Regions from separate parts of the Cronobacter sp. 153480017-3 genome, predicted to be linked through region 3. Evidence: predicted binding sites of a transcription regulator. Region 3 holds the regulator's gene; each other region holds the start of a gene.
What was found. The regulator CRP, encoded in region 3, controls carbon source genes, mostly activating them, when cyclic AMP is high. The targets are predictions, from matches to a motif close to ATGTGANNNNNNTCACAT.

Region 1 (5,567 bases), on a different contig from region 3:
AGATGGCGCTGGATGAAGAGGTGCGGCGCATCGTGCTGCTGGATGGCCCGGCGTTTCTCGGCGATCCGGCGCAGTGGCCGAGCCAGAATAGCTGCCTCGACGCCACGCGCGAGACCGTTATCAGCATGATGGCGAGCGGGATAATCAAACCGGTGGATGCCGACGCCGCCGCGCGGCTGCTGAACGGCGCGGCGCTCAATGCCGCGCTGTGGGTGGCCGCAAGCCCGGAGCCCGAAGAAGCGCTGCCGAAAATGATCGAGGTGTTTACGCTGCTGGCGGGCGGTCTTCGAGCCTGAGTGGCCGGCGTTTTCCCTGAAAGAAAAAGGATGGCCTGGCGCCATCCTTTTTTGTCAGCGAAACCGAAAGAATGGATGGATCGCAAGAGGTTTCTTTCAGGCCACACGTCACGGCTAAGCCAGCCATCATTGATTAACCGCGTGAAACAGTCTCACTAAGACAGGTGCGAATGTGATAACGCCCATTTGGCATAAGGCGCTTTTAGCATGACCGGGCTGTAAGCGATACAGAGCCGTTCGCAGGCCATTTACAGGTCTTTCCAGTCAGGCAAATTATTGGCCTTTTTACGCCAGCTATGAAACGCTGCCATGATTATGCCGAACAGAAGCCCACCTGCGAGGCTCCTTAATATCGCCGAGGAAGGTTGGACGCCCATTGCTTGCCATGTGAAAAACCACATAACGAGCCCCCATACAAGGCTAAACCCGAATCCCATAATTAATGTTACTTGCCAGAACGACGCGAAAGGTAAGGGAGGGATTTTTAATCCTGACTTCCATAACAGACGCAACAGAGGAGGGGCATAGTTGCTGCGCCACATGTTTTTACTTTCCATCATGGTAAGTGCACGTTCCTTTTTTCGCTCAAAACTCATCTTTGTTCTCCCTGAATGACGCTTTATCTGTTTGTACAATTTGTATTGTGATTGCTTGCATTCACATCTGGGCTGAACCGCGCTGACTTCACCTGGTATCATAACTCAAAAGATACTGTTTAATTCCGCCCACGCCCATACCAAATCCCTAATACCCGTCTCCCCTCAAACGAACCGGTTTTAAGTTCAGGATCAGCTGGCGAATAAAAGCCATCTTTTTGCGTTCTGCGCATCCCGGTCCAGACTGAAAGCTGGGCCGCGCCGCCCTTCGGGCCTGAAGCGGCGCGGCAATCTGCTGATAAAAAGAGGGGCCGCTATGTCTGAAGAACGAATGATCAACACCACTATCGTTATCACCGGGGCGTCGAGCGGTTTTGGTCGCGGGGCTGCGCTGGCGCTCGCTAAGCGCGGCGCGAACGTCGTGCTGGCGGCGCGTCGGGGTGAGGCGCTGGAGGCGCTGGCGCAGGAGATTAACGCTGACAACGGCCACGCGCTGGCGGTAGAGACAGACGTCAGCCAGCCGGATCAGGTGGAGCGCCTGGCGCAGGCGGCGATTGCGCGCTTCGGGCCGATTAACGTCTGGATCAATAACGTCGGTATCGGGGCGCTCGGCTGGTTCTGGGAGATCCCGATAGCCGATCATGAGCGGCTGGTGGATGTGAATCTGAAAGGCGTGATTTACGGCGCGCACGTGGCGATGAAACATTTTATCGCCCAGGGCTTCGGCGTGCTGATTAACACCGGCTCGGTGGACAGCGAAGTGCCGCTGGCGTTTCAGTCGAGCTACGCCGCCACCAAAGCCGCCGTGCTGAGCCTCGGTCGCACCATTAACGAAGAGCTGCGGCTTAACGATTACCACGACATCAAAGTGGCGACCATCATGCCGTGGGCGGTGGATACCCCGTGGTGGACGCACGCCGCCAACTATACCGGCCACGCGCCGCGCATGGCCGCGATGGATTCGCCGGAGAAAGTCATCGACGCGATGGTCAAAGCCTGCTTTAAACCGCAAGAGGAGATCCCGGTGGGCTGGAAGGCGCGCTCGTCGAATTTATCGCACCATCTGTTCCCGGATATGACGGAAAAACTCTCCGCGAAAGTGATTAACCGCTCGGTGGAAAAAGCGCAGCCGCTGGCCCCGACGACCGGCGCAATCTATACGCCGATGGCGGACACCACCACCATTGACGGCGGCATCCGCGCGCGAATGAAGCAGGAAGATAAAGCGCGCTGAGGCTCAGCACTCGCGCAGGGCTTTCACCAGGCGCGCCATCTCATCGAGCAGCCGTTCGCGAGAGGCGTTGCGGTCGCCCAGCGGCGCGGTAGAGCGGCGTTCGATAAAGCGGGTCGGCAGCAGGGTGGAGCCGCTCTCGCCGTGTCCCGTGAGGCGCGCCACCATGCGGCTCACCGCCTGCGCGCCCAGCCGGTTGAAATCCTGCTCGACGGTGGTAAGCGGCGGAATGAAATAGGCGCTGTCCGGCGTGTCGTCATAGCCAATCACCGAGACATCCTGCGGCACGCGCAGGCCCAGCTCATCCAGCGCGCTCATGGCGCCGAACGCCATCTGATCGTTCGCCACCACCAGCGCCGTGATATCGCGCCGGGTGCGGAACAGGCTCAGCGTCTGCTGCCAGGCGTCTTTCGAACTCCAGTCGCCGTGTAATACCGCGCAGGGGGCCAGCCCGTGCGCGTCCAGCACCTCCTGCCAGCAGGCGAGACGCATGCCGGACGCCACAGAGTGTTCGGGCCCCGCGAGCAGCGCGATGCGCTGATGCCCGCCGTTCAGCAGAAACTCCACGCTCTGGCGCGAGCCGTCGCGCGGGTCAAAGCTTACGTGAAAGACGTCGCTGTCGGCGGGCACGTCGAGAAACAGGCACAGCAGATCGCTGTTGTCGTTAACGAGGCTTGCGGCCGCTTCCGCCCCGAGCGGCAGGTTGATAATGACGCCATCCACTTTCTGCGCGCGCATTTCATTGAGCGAGCGCTGCAACTCCGCCAGCGTGCCGGTTTCCAGCGTGGCGATCACCACGCTGTAGTCCGCCCGCGCGGCGTGGCTTTTAATGGCGGCGGCAATCTGCGAGGGCGCATGCAGCGCCAGAGAAACGGTGATAAACCCGAGCGTGCGGGTGGCTTTCCCGGCCAGCAGCTGCGCGCTGCGGTTTGGCACAAACTGTAAGGCGTCCATCGCCTCCAGCACCCGCTGGCGCGTCGCGGGCGAAACCATCTCTGGCTTATTAAGCACGCGCGACACAGTCTGGTGCGACACCCCGGCTTTCTGCGCCACGTCATCCAGCGTGCTGAGTCGTTTTTTCATCGCCATTCCTCTGCCTGTGTAGCCTGAATCATCGGCGATGGCGCGCGATAAAGTCAATTTCTGGCGCGTAATGTCGTGCGCTAACATCGCTGCTGTGACGCAGATCGCAATTCACGATCCTACCTGCGTCATGATGTGATCCAGGATCGCATTCTGCAACGCCGCTATTCGCGATCTGTCCGGTTTCCCGCCATGCTGATCCTTTATGTTAGCGCACGACATTTTTATTGTTTCCAGGGAACCATCATGACAGAAAACCCCACCACGACCGCTTTTAACGAACTTCAGACGCGCCCGCTGGCGACGATCCTTGCCCGCAATGACTGGCAAAACCCGGCGATCACCAGCGTTAACCGTCTGCCGTCCCATACGCCGCTGCACGGCTGGCGCGACGCCGATCAGGCGCGCCGGGGAGAGCCATCCGACGCCGTGCTGTCGCTCGACGGCGAATGGCAGTTCAGCTTTTTCACCAGCCCTCACCAGGTGCCTGAAGTCTGGCTGGCGGCGGATCTCAGCGACGCCCGCGCCACGCCGGTGCCGTCAAACTGGCAGATGGAAGGCTACGACACGCCGATCTACACCAATGTGCGCTACCCGATCCCGGTGAATCCGCCGTTTGTGCCGGACGACAACCCGACCGGCTGCTATTCGCGCGATATCGAGGTGCCGCAGGCGTGGCTGGAGACGGGCCGCACGCGCATTGTCTTCGGCGGCGTGAATTCGGCGTTTTATCTCTGGTGTAACGGTCAGTGGGTGGGCTATTCGCAGGACAGCCGCCTGCCGGCGGAGTTCGATCTTACCGGCGTGCTGCACGCGGGCCGCAACCGCCTGTGCGTGCTGGTGCTGCGCTGGTCGGACGGCACTTATCTGGAAGATCAGGATATGTGGCGCATGAGCGGCATTTTCCGCCCGGTCAGCCTGCTGCATCTCCCGGAGCAGGCGCTGGCCGATGTGCGCGTGCATACTGAGCTTGCGCCGTCGCTGCGTCACGCCACGCTGTTCAGCGAGGTGGAAGTGACGCCCGCCGCGCGCGGGCTTAGCGTCACTCTCGCGCTGTGGCACGGCGAAAACGAAATCGCGAGCCAGACGTTGCCGCTCGGCTCCGCCCCGATTGATGAGCGTGGCAACTACGCCGAACGCGTCACGCTCTCGCTTGACGTTGACAACCCGCTGCTGTGGAGCGCCGAAGCGCCGCACCTGTACCGCGCGGTGGTGACGCTGCTGGACGCCGACGGCATGCCGCTGGTCTCTGAGGCGCACGACGTCGGCTTTCGTCGCGTGGAAATCAACAACGGCCTGCTGACGCTCAACGGCCAGCCGCTGCTGATCCGCGGCGTTAACCGTCACGAGCATCACCCGGAAAAAGGCCAGGCGGTGGACGAGGCGGCGATGGTGCAGGACATCCTGCTGATGAAGCAGAACAACTTCAACGCCGTGCGCTGTTCGCACTACCCCAACCAGCCGCGCTGGTATGAACTGTGCAGCCGCTACGGGCTGTACGTGGTGGACGAAGCCAATATCGAAACCCACGGCATGGAGCCGATGAGCCGTCTTTCGGACGATCCGGTGTGGCTTGGCGCGTACAGCGAGCGCGTCACGCGCATGGTGAAATGCAACCGTAACCACCCGAGCATTATTATCTGGTCGCTCGGCAATGAGTCTGGCAACGGCGCGAACCACACCGCGCTCTATAACTGGATCAAGCATCAGGACCCGACGCGCCCGGTGCAGTATGAAGGCGGCGGGGCAGATACCCGCGCGACCGACATCATCTGCCCGATGTACGCGCGCGTAGAGACCGACCAGCTGATTCCTGCGGTGCCGAAATGGTCGATCAAAAAGTGGATTTCAATGCCTGGCGAAACCCGCCCGCTGATCCTCTGCGAATACGCGCACGCGATGGGCAACAGCCTCGGGAATTTTGCCGATTACTGGGCCGCGTTCCGCCAGTATCCGCGCCTGCAGGGCGGTTTTATCTGGGACTGGGCCGACCAGGCCATTACGCGCATCGAGCCTGACGGCAGCCGCTGGTGGGCCTACGGCGGCGATTTCGGCGACACGCCGAACGACCGCCAGTTCTGCATGAACGGGCTGGTCTTCCCGGATCGCACGCCGCACCCGGCGCTCTTTGAGGCGAAGCATCAGCAGCAGTTCTTCCAGTTCCGTCTGGTGAGTGAAAACCCGCTGCAAATCGAGGTGACCAGCGAATACCTGTTCCGCGAGAGCGACAACGAGCGCCTGCTGTGGAGCATCGAGGTGCGCGGCGAGACGCGCCTGAGCGGAGAACTGACGCTGGAGCTCGGCCCGCAGGCATCCCGCGTGCTGACGCTCAGCGACACGGGCTTTAGCGCCCGCGCGGGC
Region 2 (5,567 bases), on a different contig from region 3:
GCGTGAGGATTTCGGCGGTTTATTGCCTTCTTTCTCTTTTTTGGCGTTACGGATAAGCGAACGCAGCTGCTGGCGATCTGCCTGCGGCCACAGGTTCAGCACGTCCGGCACCGCATCGTCGCCTTCTTCGATCAGACGATCGCGCAGCTGTTCCAGCTTATGGAACAGCGCCACCTGTTGGTTATGGCGGTTTTTCAGCTTATCGAGCGCCTGGCGGATCGGTTCGTCGTCACGCTGACGCAACATTTTGCCGATAAGCTGCATCTGGCGGCGGCGGCCTTCTTTCTTAATGCGCTGCGCCAGTTCAATGGCCGCGCGCAGATCGTCGTCCAGCGGGATTTTATCCAGCGCGTTTTTACCGAGATCGACCAGTTCAGCGCCAAGGCGCTTCAGCTCTTCGGCGTCGCGTTTAATTTCACTTTTGCTGACCCAGATAATCTCATCATCGTCGTCATCGTTTTCGTTATCGGGCACTTCATCGAGCCAGTCATCGGGCTGCTTTGTCATCTCAGGCTCCTCAAAAAAAGAGGCTAATACTACCAGTTAAGGCGCGCACTGCGAAATGGTTCTCTGTTAGACTCACAAAATGTGGCTTTTCAGTTTCACCTTACATTATGGCACTCGCGATGAAAGTAATCACACAAGTTGAAGCGCAGCGCAAAGCGCTGGAACAGGCGGTTTCTCAGGCGCTGGAGCTGGCGTCCGGCAAGTCGGACGGCGCGGAAGTGGCGGTCAGCAAAACGACCGGCATCAGCGTCAGCACCCGCTACGGTGAGGTGGAGAACGTCGAGTTCAACAGCGACGGGGCGCTTGGCATCACGGTTTATCACCAGAATCGCAAAGGCAGCGCCTCGTCGACCGATTTAAGCCCGGACGCTATCGCCCGCACCGTACAGGCGGCGCTGGATATCGCCCGTTACACCTCGCCAGACCCGTGCGCGGGCGTGGCGGAAAAAGATCTGCTGGCTTTCGACGCCCCGGATCTTGATCTCTTCCATCCGGCCGAGATCGAACCGGAACAGGCTATCGACTACGCCGCGCGCGCCGAACAGGCGGCTTTAAAGGCCGATAAACGCATCACCAATACCGAAGGCGGCAGCTTTAACAGCCACTACGGCATCAAAGTGTTCGGCAACAGCCACGGCATGTTGCAGAGCTACTGCTCGACACGCCATTCGCTCTCCAGCTGCGTGATTGCCGAAGAGAACGGCGACATGGAGCGCGACTACGCCTACACCATTGGCCGCGCGCTGGGCGATCTGCAATCGCCGGAGTGGGTGGGTGAAGAGTGCGCCCGCCGCACGCTGTCGCGCCTCTCGCCGCGCAAACTGCCGACCATGAAAGCGCCGGTGATTTTTGGCCGCGAAGTGGCGACCGGGCTGTTCGGTCATCTGGTCGGCGCCATCAGCGGCGGCGCGGTGTACCGTAAATCTACGTTCCTGCTCGATTCGCTTGGCAAGCAGATCCTGCCGGAGTGGCTGACGATTGAAGAGCATCCGCATCTTCTGAAAGGCCTCGCCTCCACGCCGTTCGACAGCGAAGGGGTGGCGACCTCGCGCCGCGACATCATCAAAGACGGCGTGCTGCAACAGTGGCTGCTCACCAACTACTCTGCGCGCAAGCTGGGGCTGAAAAGCACCGGTCACGCGGGCGGCATCCACAACTGGCGCATCAAAGGCCGCGGCCTGAGCTTTGAGCAACTGCTGAAAGAGATGGGCACCGGCCTGGTCGTCACCGAGCTGATGGGCCAGGGCGTCAGCGGTATCACCGGCGATTACTCGCGCGGCGCGGCGGGCTTCTGGGTGGAAAACGGCGAAATTCAGTATCCGGTGAGTGAAATCACCATCGCCGGCAACCTGAAAGAGATGTGGCGCAATATGGTTACCATTGGTGACGATATCGAAACACGTAGCAATATTCAGTGTGGTTCAGTACTGCTGCCGGAGATGAAAATCGCCGGTGAGTAAGGCAAGGGCGCCCGTTGTGGCGCTTTTTTTTCGTCATAACAATAAAAAGGTGAGTCAATGCGTAAGCAAGCATTAGCGATGTTAGCGGTCTCCTCTCTGTTGTTCACCAGCGCCGCGGCGTGGGCGGATCTGGAAGACAACATGGACACCCTCAATGAAAACCTGAAAGTCGTGCAGAAGACCAGCGATGCGGCAGAAATGAAAACCGCGCTGACAAAAATGCGCGAGGCGGCGCTGGACGCCAAAAAAGAAACCCCGCCGAAGCTCGAAGATAAGCCTGCTGACAGCCCGGAAATGAAAGATTTCCGCCACGGTCTCGATACGCTGGTAAGCCAGATTGACGGCGCGCTTAAGCTCGTTGATGAAGGCAAAATCAAAGAGGCTCAGGCGAGCGCCGAAGAGTTCAAAACCACCCGCAACACCTACCACAAGAAGTATCGCTAAGCCCTTTTTTGTGCGGCGGTTCGCCGCCGCACGTTCCCTCTGCGCCCGGTCATAAGCCACGCTTATTCTCCGCCGCCTTTTGCGCGCGGCGTCGCAAGCCCGTTATTTTCTTTTTTCCACGCCAGACATGACCGCCAGTGACATTCATCACAGTTATTTGGTGGTTTATATCCATTCACGGCTTTTATGTGGAACAGATCACTGCCGCCACTCTCCTTTCCACTTTGAAGTGGAAAACAACTCGCTACAAACCTTTAACACCCGCCGTTAGTGTTACCTCAGCGCAACTAATCAGGTATGCAGAGTGAATAACGGAGCGGTAATGAACAACGCCAGATGTCGACACGCGGAGGATGCCGCGACGCTTGCCGGGCGGATGCTGGATGAAGTTTACGCGCTCCTTGAGCGCCACCAGATAATGCCCAACGACGTGCAGCGGCAGATGCTCAGCTCACACGTGCGGGCGATGGCGCACCGCTCGGTGACAGGCGAGCCGCTGCCCGAGGTGGAAGAGAGCCTGTTTGAGGAGATCTCCGAAGGCTCGATGGCGCTGGCGCGTGAAATTGTGGCGCAGTTCGGCAATCTGCCCGATGAAGAGGCCTGGCTGTTGTCGGTGCACTTCGAGGTGGCGAAAGAGAATCTTTAACCTTCAGGAGCGAACCATGGAACAGATTACGGTAGTGATTGGCGATCGTCTGGGCAAAGGCCAGAAAGTGGCGGCGGGCGCGGAAAAAGCGGGCGCACGCGCGGTCGTAGTGCCGGGTGTCGCGGCGGATATGAAGCTTGGCGACGTGATGAAAACCGAAGGCGCGACGTTCGGCATCTCGTTTTGCGGCAGCGGCGGCGCGGGCGCTATCACCGCACAGACTAAACATGGCTACAAGGCCAAATATGGAATGCGCTCGGTGGAAGAGGGCGTCACCGCCATCAACGAGGGCTGCAACGTGCTGGGTTTCGGCTTTATGGATAAAGAAGAGCTGGGCGAGCGGCTGGTGGAAGCCTGGAAAAAGAAATACGGCGCATAACGTATGAAAGAACAGTTCACCACCACGGTGAGAGTGAAAGGCAAAGGCGACACGCGTGCTCGCGCGTTCGCTGATGCCCTGAATCAGGTACAGGCGGCGGTGATAAAAGCCTCGCCGCACATCTTACTGCGTATAGAGCCACAGGATGTGCAGGTTGTTCATGCGCGGGAAACGGTGCGTAAAGAAGCGTTTCTGTTTTTCTTTTTGCGCCGGGAACGACGGGCTTTCAGCGTGGAGCTGGACGTGACCGTCAACGTGACCGCCATCAATCTCGATAAGGTGGATTTCGTCACGCAACACAGCTGATTGTTACTAAAAGGGCAGACCAATGTTCCTGATAATTTTAATAAAATCGCTCATCATCGGCGGCCTGGTCGGCGTCGGCGTGGGCGCCGGGGCCGCACGCATGTTCCATGCGCCCACCACGCAAGGGATGGGTGCCTTTCGTACGTTAGGAGAGCTGAACTCCTGTGAAGGCGATCCGGCTTCGCATTTCTCCTTTGGGTTAGGGTTTTTCTTCAACGCCTGGGCGTCCTCCGTCGCGGCGGGCGCGTTCACCCAGGATGTCGATCACCGCATTATTCCCAACTGGGGCGCGGCGGCGCTGATGGTGAAAAACCGCAATCTCGCCGACACCCTGCACAACCCGAAAAAAATGGCGGTTGCCTGCGGGCTTATCGGCATGGCGGTGGTGGCGTTTCTCAACACCACGGCCTCTGCCGTGCCGGAAGCGCTTCAGGTTACCGCCGTTAAAGTGCTGGTGCCTGCCGCTAACCTGCTGGTGAACACCGTGATGCCGGTGATTTTCTGGCTGGCCGCCATCGACGCCGGGAAAAGATCGGGCTTCTGGGCCACCGTCTTTGGCGGCGCGGCGCAGCTGATCATGGGCAACGCCGTGCCGGGGCTGGTGCTGGGCATTCTTATCGGCAAGGGTGTTGAAGAGAGCGGCTGGAACCGCGTTACCAAAGTCATGATGACTGCCATTGTGCTGCTGTTCGTGCTGAGCGCCTTCTTCCGCGGCTTCGACATGAAAATGATCGAATCTTTCCGTCTGACCGTGCCGGACTGGCTCAGTCTTATCCACAACTCGCTGAGCGGCAAATAAGGAGCGCATGATGGAAGAGAATAAAGGTTTCTGGTACGCCGACTGGTCATTCCCGATCTTCGTTGGCCTGCTCTCCTCCGGCGTATTCGCCGGAACGCATATGTACTACCTCTACGGCATCGGCGCGTTTAACGAAGTGGCGTTCGTGGCGATGCTCAAAGCCGGCATCGACACCGGCGTCTATGGCGCGGTGGCCGCCTTCGGCGCGAGTTTCCTCTTTGCCCGCATTATCGAAGGCTCGCTGGTAGGCATTCTGGATATCGGCGGCGCCATCCAGACCGGCGTGGGGCTTGGCGTTCCGGCGCTGCTGCTCGGCGCGGGCTTCGTTTTCCCGGTGGCGAACTTCGCCGCCTCGCTGGTCACCGGCCTGCTGATTGGCCTCGCCATCGGCTACGTCATCATTCTGGCGCGTAAATTCACCATTAATCAGAGCGATTCCACCTACGGCGCGGACGTCATGATGGGCGCGGGCAATGCCTCCGGGCGCTTCCTCGGGCCGCTCATCATCCTGAGCGCCATGACCGCCTCAATCCCGATTGGCGTGGGATCGCTTGTGGGCGCGCTGCTGTTTTATCTCTGGCAGAAGCCGATCACCGGCGGGGCTATCCTCGGCGCGATGATCCTGGGTTCGCTGTTTCCTGTGGCGATCGGTTAACCGTGCGGGCGCTCCGGCGCCCGCCTTTTGAGGAAACCCTATGTTTGACCTGATCCTGCGCCAGGCGCGGCTGGTGGACGACACGCTGGCGGATATCGCCATCAAAGACGGCAAAATCGCCGCGCTCGGCAGCGTGACCGGCGAGGCGCGCGCCACGCGCGATCTCAATGGCGAGCATTACGTCAGCCCCGGCTGGATCGATCTGCACGTCCACTGCTACCCGAAATCGCCGATTTACCACGACGATCCGGACGCGGTTGGCGTTTCGACCGGCGTTACCACCGTGGTGGACGCGGGCAGCACCGGCGCGAACGATATCGACGACTTTTACGCGCTGACACGTGGCGTGGCGACCGAGGTGCTGGCGCTGC
Region 3 (5,567 bases):
GGCGTTTAGCGAAAACCCTGACCAGGCGCGTCATAAACCGCGTCTGGTGGTGTTTCACGGTCTGGAAGGCAGCCTGCACAGCCCTTACGCCCACGGCCTTATCCATGCGGCGAAAGCGCGCGGCTGGCTCGGCATGGTGATGCACTTTCGCGGCTGTAGCGGCGTGCCAAACAAACTGGGGCGCATCTATCATTCGGGCGAAACCGAAGACGGCACCTTTTTCCTGCGCTGGCTGGATGAGCGCTACGGCACCGTGCCGACAGCGGCGGTGGGCTATTCGCTCGGCGGCAATATGCTCGGCTGCCTGATGGCGGAGATTGACGCCAGCTTCCCGCTGACGGCAGGCGTGATTGTGTCCGCGCCGTTTATGCTCGAACACTGCTGCAACCATATGGAAAAAGGCTTTTCACGCTTTTATCAGTTCTATCTGCTGAACCTGCTGAAAGCCAACGCCACCCGCAAGCTGAAGGCCTGGCCCGGCACGCTGCCGATTGAACTCGCCCAGCTTAAGCGCCTGCGCCGCATCCGCGATTTCGATGATTTGATCACGTCGAAAATTCACGGCTTTAGCGATGCCGTCGATTACTATCGCCAGTGCAGCGCGATGCCGCGCCTCGCCAGCATCACCCGTCCGACGCTGATTATCCACGCCAAAGACGACCCGTTTATGGATCATCACGTGATCCCCGACACCACCACGCTGCCTGCTAATATTGAATATCAACTGACAGAGCATGGCGGTCACGTGGGCTTTGTCGGCGGCACGCTGCGTCAGCCCAAAATGTGGCTGGAACAGCGCATTCCTGACTGGTTAACGTCTTATCTGGACCGATAAATGATCATTCCCTGGCAAGAGATCGCGCCCGACACCCTGGAGCGCCTGATTGAAGCCTTCGTCTTGCGCGAAGGCACCGATTATGGTGAACATGAACGCTCGCTTGAGCAAAAGGTCGCCGACGTGCGGCGTCAGTTGCAAAGTGGCGAAGCCGTTCTGGTGTGGTCTGAGCTGCACGAAACGGTCAATATCATGCCGCGTTCGCAGTTTCGCGGTTAACGTTGCCAGGCGGAGCCTTGCCCCGCCGCTTCAGGGAGTTGTCTCGCTATGTCTGCCAAACATCCGGTTATCGCCGTCACAGGCTCCAGCGGCGCGGGAACCACCACCACCAGCCTCGCGTTTCGTAAAATTTTCGCCCAGCTGAATCTCCGTGCCGCCGAAGTGGAAGGCGACAGCTTTCACCGCTACACGCGCCCGGAAATGGACATGGCTATTCGCAAAGCGCGCGATCTTGGCCGCCATATCAGTTACTTCGGCCCGGAGGCGAACGATTTCGGCCTGCTGGAGCAAACCTTTGTGGAGTACGGGCTGACCGGCAAAGGACAGTCGCGTAAATATCTGCACACCTATGACGAAGCGGTGCCGTGGAATCAGGTGCCCGGCACGTTTACGCCGTGGCAGCCGCTGCCGGAGCCGACGGACGTGCTGTTTTACGAAGGGCTGCACGGTGGCGTGGTGACGCCGCAGCATGACGTGGCGAAGCATGTCGATCTGCTGGTGGGCGTGGTGCCTATCGTCAACCTGGAGTGGATACAGAAGCTCATCCGCGATACCAGCGAGCGCGGCCACTCGCGCGAGGCGGTGATGGATTCCGTGGTGCGCTCGATGGAAGATTACATTAACTACATCACGCCGCAGTTCTCACGCACCCATATTAACTTCCAGCGCGTGCCGACGGTGGACACCTCCAATCCGTTCGCCGCGAAAGGCATTCCGTCGCTTGATGAAAGCTTCGTGGTCATTCACTTCCGCAATCTGGATAACATCGATTATCCGTGGCTTTTGGCGATGCTGCAGGGCTCGTTTATCTCACATATCAATACGCTGGTGGTGCCGGGCGGGAAGATGGGGCTCGCGATGGAGCTTATTATGCTGCCGCTGGTGCAGCGGCTGATGGAAGGAAAACAGATAGCGTGACGGCGATGCCCGGTGGCGCTGCGCCTGCCGGGCCGTCCGTCATCTCATGACGCTTCAATCACTTCATACGAATGGGTGATATTGACCCCTTTGCCGAGCATCAGCGCCACTGAGCAATACTTCTCTGCCGACAGATCCACCGCGCGCGACACTGCCGCGTCTTTCAGGGCTTTGCCCGTCACCACAAAATGCAGATTGATATGCGTAAACAGACGCGGCGCTTCTTCGCGACGCTCTGACGTCAGCTTCACTTCGCAGTCGGTCACGTCGTGACGACCTTTTTGCAGAATAGAGACAACATCAATCGCGCTGCAGCCACCTGCGGCCATCAAAACCATTTCCATCGGGCTCGGCGCTTTGTCGCCAGAGTTGCCGTCCATCAGGATCTGATGCCCGGAGGCGGACTCGCCCAGGAAGGTTAACCCTTCCACCCATTTCACTCGTGCATGCATGTTAATCACTCCAGGCTATTCATTTTTCTGACAGATTACGCGCGCGCGACGTCAGAGGCAATGGAAGGGCGACCTGCGTCAAGCTGAAACGAGACAACAGGAGACACCTGAGAAAAGCTATGCTAAAACAGTCTGGATGCAGCGGCGATACATTGATGTTACGCATGTATGCAGAGGAGAAGATAATTTATCGGCTGCGACGTCCACGGACAGCCAACTTCCCAGGACTCGGGAAGATGATGAATGCAAAGCCAGACAGGGGTTACGCGCCCTGTCTTTGGAGCCAGTTTAAAACAGAGGATAACCGCGCATGGTGCTTGGCAAACCGCAAACAGACCCGACTCTTGAATGGTTCTTGTCACATTGCCACATTCATAAGTATCCATCTAAGAGCACGCTGATTCACCAGGGTGAAAAAGCGGAGACGCTGTATTACATCGTTAAAGGCTCAGTGGCAGTGCTGATCAAAGATGAAGAGGGCAAGGAGATGATCCTCTCGTACCTGAATCAGGGTGACTTCATCGGCGAACTGGGTTTGTTCGAGGAAGGTCAGGAACGCAGCGCCTGGGTTCGCGCTAAAACTGCCTGTGAAGTGGCTGAAATCTCCTACAAAAAATTCCGTCAGCTGATCCAGGTTAACCCGGATATTCTGATGCGTCTCTCCTCGCAGATGGCTCGCCGCCTGCAAGTTACCTCTGAGAAAGTGGGCAACCTCGCCTTCCTCGACGTGACTGGCCGCATCGCGCAGACCCTGCTGAATCTGGCGAAACAGCCGGACGCGATGACCCATCCGGACGGGATGCAGATCAAAATCACGCGTCAGGAAATCGGCCAGATCGTCGGCTGCTCCCGCGAAACCGTTGGCCGCATTCTGAAAATGCTCGAAGATCAAAACTTGATATCCGCCCACGGCAAAACCATCGTGGTTTACGGAACCCGCTAAAAAAGCAAAAAACGGCGTGTCGCTTCGGTAACACGCCGTTTTTGTATCTATACTTCTCCCCTATGTGGCGTCGTCTTATCTATCACCCTGAAATTAATTACGCTTTACGGCAAACGCTCATCTTAAGCCTGCCGGTGGCGGTCGGGTTGATGCTGGGCCATCTTCAACAAGGGTTGCTGTTCTCGCTCGTTCCCGCCTGCTGCAACATTGCCGGTCTCGATACCCCGCACAAACGCTTTTTTAAACGCTTGATCATCGGCGCATCGCTGTTTGCGCTGAGCAGTCTGGCGGTGCAGCTGTTGCTGCTGCAGTCTGTGCCGCTGCCGCTCATTCTGCTGATGCTGGCGCTGCTGCTTGGCGTGACGGCGGAAATCAGCCCGCTGCATGCGCGTCTGTTGCCCGCCTCGCTCATCGCGGCCATCTTTACGTTAAGCCTCGCCGGCAATATGCCCATCTGGCAGCCTATGCTGCTCTATGTGCTCGGCACGCTCTGGTATGGCGCGTTTAACGGTTTCTGGTTCTGGCTGTGGCGCGAGCAGCCGCTGCGTGAATCGTTAAGCCTGATTTATAAAAGCCTCGCCGACTACTGCGAAGCCAAATACAGCCTGCTGACGCGCCACACCGAGCCGGAACAGGCGCTGCCGCCGCTGCTGGTGCATCAGCAAAAAGTGGTGGATCAAATAAGCCAGTGCTATCAGCAGTTGCAGATGCTTTCCGCCACTAAGCAGAACGGTTACAAGCGCCTGCTGCGCACGTTTCAGGTGGCGCTGGATCTCCAGGAGCACATCTCGGTGTCGCTGCATCAGCCCGGCGAAGTGCAAAAACTGGTGGAGCGCAGCCACGCCGAAGCGGTGTTGCGCTGGACGGCGCAGACCGTCGCCACGCGGCTGCGCACGCTCTCTGACGACATTCTCTACCACCGCTATTCGCACCGCTTCTCGATGGATAAGCAGGTCGAGGCGCTGGCGAAAATCGCCCGCCAGCACCCGGATAACCCGGTTGGCCAGTTCTGCGAATACCATTTCAGCCGCATCGCACGCGTGCTGCGCACCCAGCGCCCGCTCTACGCCCGTGACCTGATGGACAGCGGTAAGCGCCGCCTGCCGCTGCTGCGGGCGCTGAAAAGCTATTTGTCGCTGAAATCCGCCGCGCTGCGCACCGCCGCGCGTCTGGGCGTGATGCTGGCGGCGGCGGGGTTGTTAGGGAGCGCCTTCCAGTTGCCGAAGCCGTACTGGATCCTGATGACGGTGCTGTTCGTCACCCAAAACGGCTATGGCGCGACGCGCGTGCGTATCCTGCACCGGGCGGGCGGCACGCTGGCGGGGCTGATTATCGCGGGCATCACGCTGCACCTGAAAGTGCCGCAGGGCTATACCCTGCTCGGCATGCTGCTAGTGACGTTAATCAGTTATCTGATAATCCGGCGACACTACGGCTGGGCGATGATTGGCTTTACCGTCACGGCGGTCTATTCGCTGCAAATCCTGACGCTCAACGGCGAGCAGTACATCGTGGCGCGCCTGATAGACACCCTGTCCGGCTGTCTTATCGCGTTCGGCGGCATGGTCTGGCTCTGGCCCCAGTGGCAAAGCGGCCTGCTGCGCCAGAACGCGCATGACGCGCTGGAGGCAGACCAGGAGGCGCTGCGCCTGATCCTGAGCGGCGACCCGCAACCCGGCCCGCTCGCCTGGCAGCGTATGCAGGTCAACCAGGCGCATAACGCGCTCTATAACTCGCTCAATCAGGCTATGCAGGAGCCCGGCTTTAACAGCCGTTATCTGGAGGATATGCGCCTGTGGGTGACGCACAGCCAGTTTATTGTCGAGCACATCAACGCGATAACGACGATGGCGCGCGAGCAAACCGCGCTGCCGCCAGAAACCGCAGCGCGCTACTTACAGGCGTGTGAGATTGCGCTACAGCGCTGCCAGCAGCGGCTTGAGCATGACGCGCCGGGCGATACGCAAAACGAGGCGGTACTGGAGGGCGAAGACGTCTTACCGGAAGGGGCACCGGGCGTGATGGAACATCATCTGCTGCGCATTCTCGATCACCTGCGCACCATGCATACCATCTCTTCCGTGGCGTGGCGTCAGCGCCCGCATCACGGGATCTGGCTCAGACGACGCCTGAGCCAGTCACCATGATTAGCCGTTGACCACGCGCGCGACGGCGCGCGCAAAGCGGGCCATGCCTTCGT

Region 1: a site for CRP is predicted at 3,299-3,316, ahead of ACUW6V_RS15805 (beta-galactosidase). Genes of this name have one in related genera too.
Region 2: a site for CRP is predicted at 2,598-2,615, ahead of ACUW6V_RS09755 (glycine dehydrogenase). Genes of this name have one in related genera too.

The regions. Positions count from the first base shown of each region.
Region 1 is NZ_JBSEYN010000007.1:46,915-52,481, forward strand. It holds gene ACUW6V_RS15785 (TetR/AcrR family transcriptional regulator) at 1-296, shown strand, start outside; gene ACUW6V_RS15790 (DUF6404 family protein) at 545-892, opposite strand; gene ACUW6V_RS15795 (SDR family NAD(P)-dependent oxidoreductase) at 1,209-2,126, shown strand; gene ACUW6V_RS15800 (LacI family DNA-binding transcriptional regulator) at 2,130-3,206, opposite strand; gene ACUW6V_RS15805 (beta-galactosidase) at 3,453-5,567, shown strand, end outside.
Region 2 is NZ_JBSEYN010000003.1:398,207-403,773, reverse strand. It holds gene yjgA (ribosome biogenesis factor YjgA) at 1-507, opposite strand, end outside; gene pmbA (metalloprotease PmbA) at 615-1,967, shown strand; gene cybC (cytochrome b562) at 2,025-2,411, shown strand; gene ACUW6V_RS09755 (glycine dehydrogenase) at 2,716-3,057, shown strand; gene ACUW6V_RS09750 (SFCGS family glycine-rich protein) at 3,074-3,436, shown strand; gene ACUW6V_RS09745 (DUF4312 family protein) at 3,440-3,742, shown strand; gene ACUW6V_RS09740 (DUF4311 domain-containing protein) at 3,765-4,541, shown strand; gene ACUW6V_RS09735 (DUF4310 family protein) at 4,552-5,196, shown strand; gene ACUW6V_RS09730 (amidohydrolase/deacetylase family metallohydrolase) at 5,237-5,567, shown strand, end outside.
Region 3 is NZ_JBSEYN010000004.1:45,438-51,004, forward strand. It holds gene ACUW6V_RS11010 (hydrolase) at 1-835, shown strand, start outside; gene ACUW6V_RS11015 (YheU family protein) at 836-1,054, shown strand; gene ACUW6V_RS11020 (phosphoribulokinase) at 1,103-1,972, shown strand; gene ACUW6V_RS11025 (OsmC family protein) at 2,017-2,424, opposite strand; gene crp (cAMP-activated global transcriptional regulator CRP) at 2,735-3,367, shown strand; gene ACUW6V_RS11035 (YccS/YhfK family putative transporter) at 3,430-5,514, shown strand; gene argD (bifunctional acetylornithine/succinyldiaminopimelate transaminase) at 5,515-5,567, opposite strand, start outside.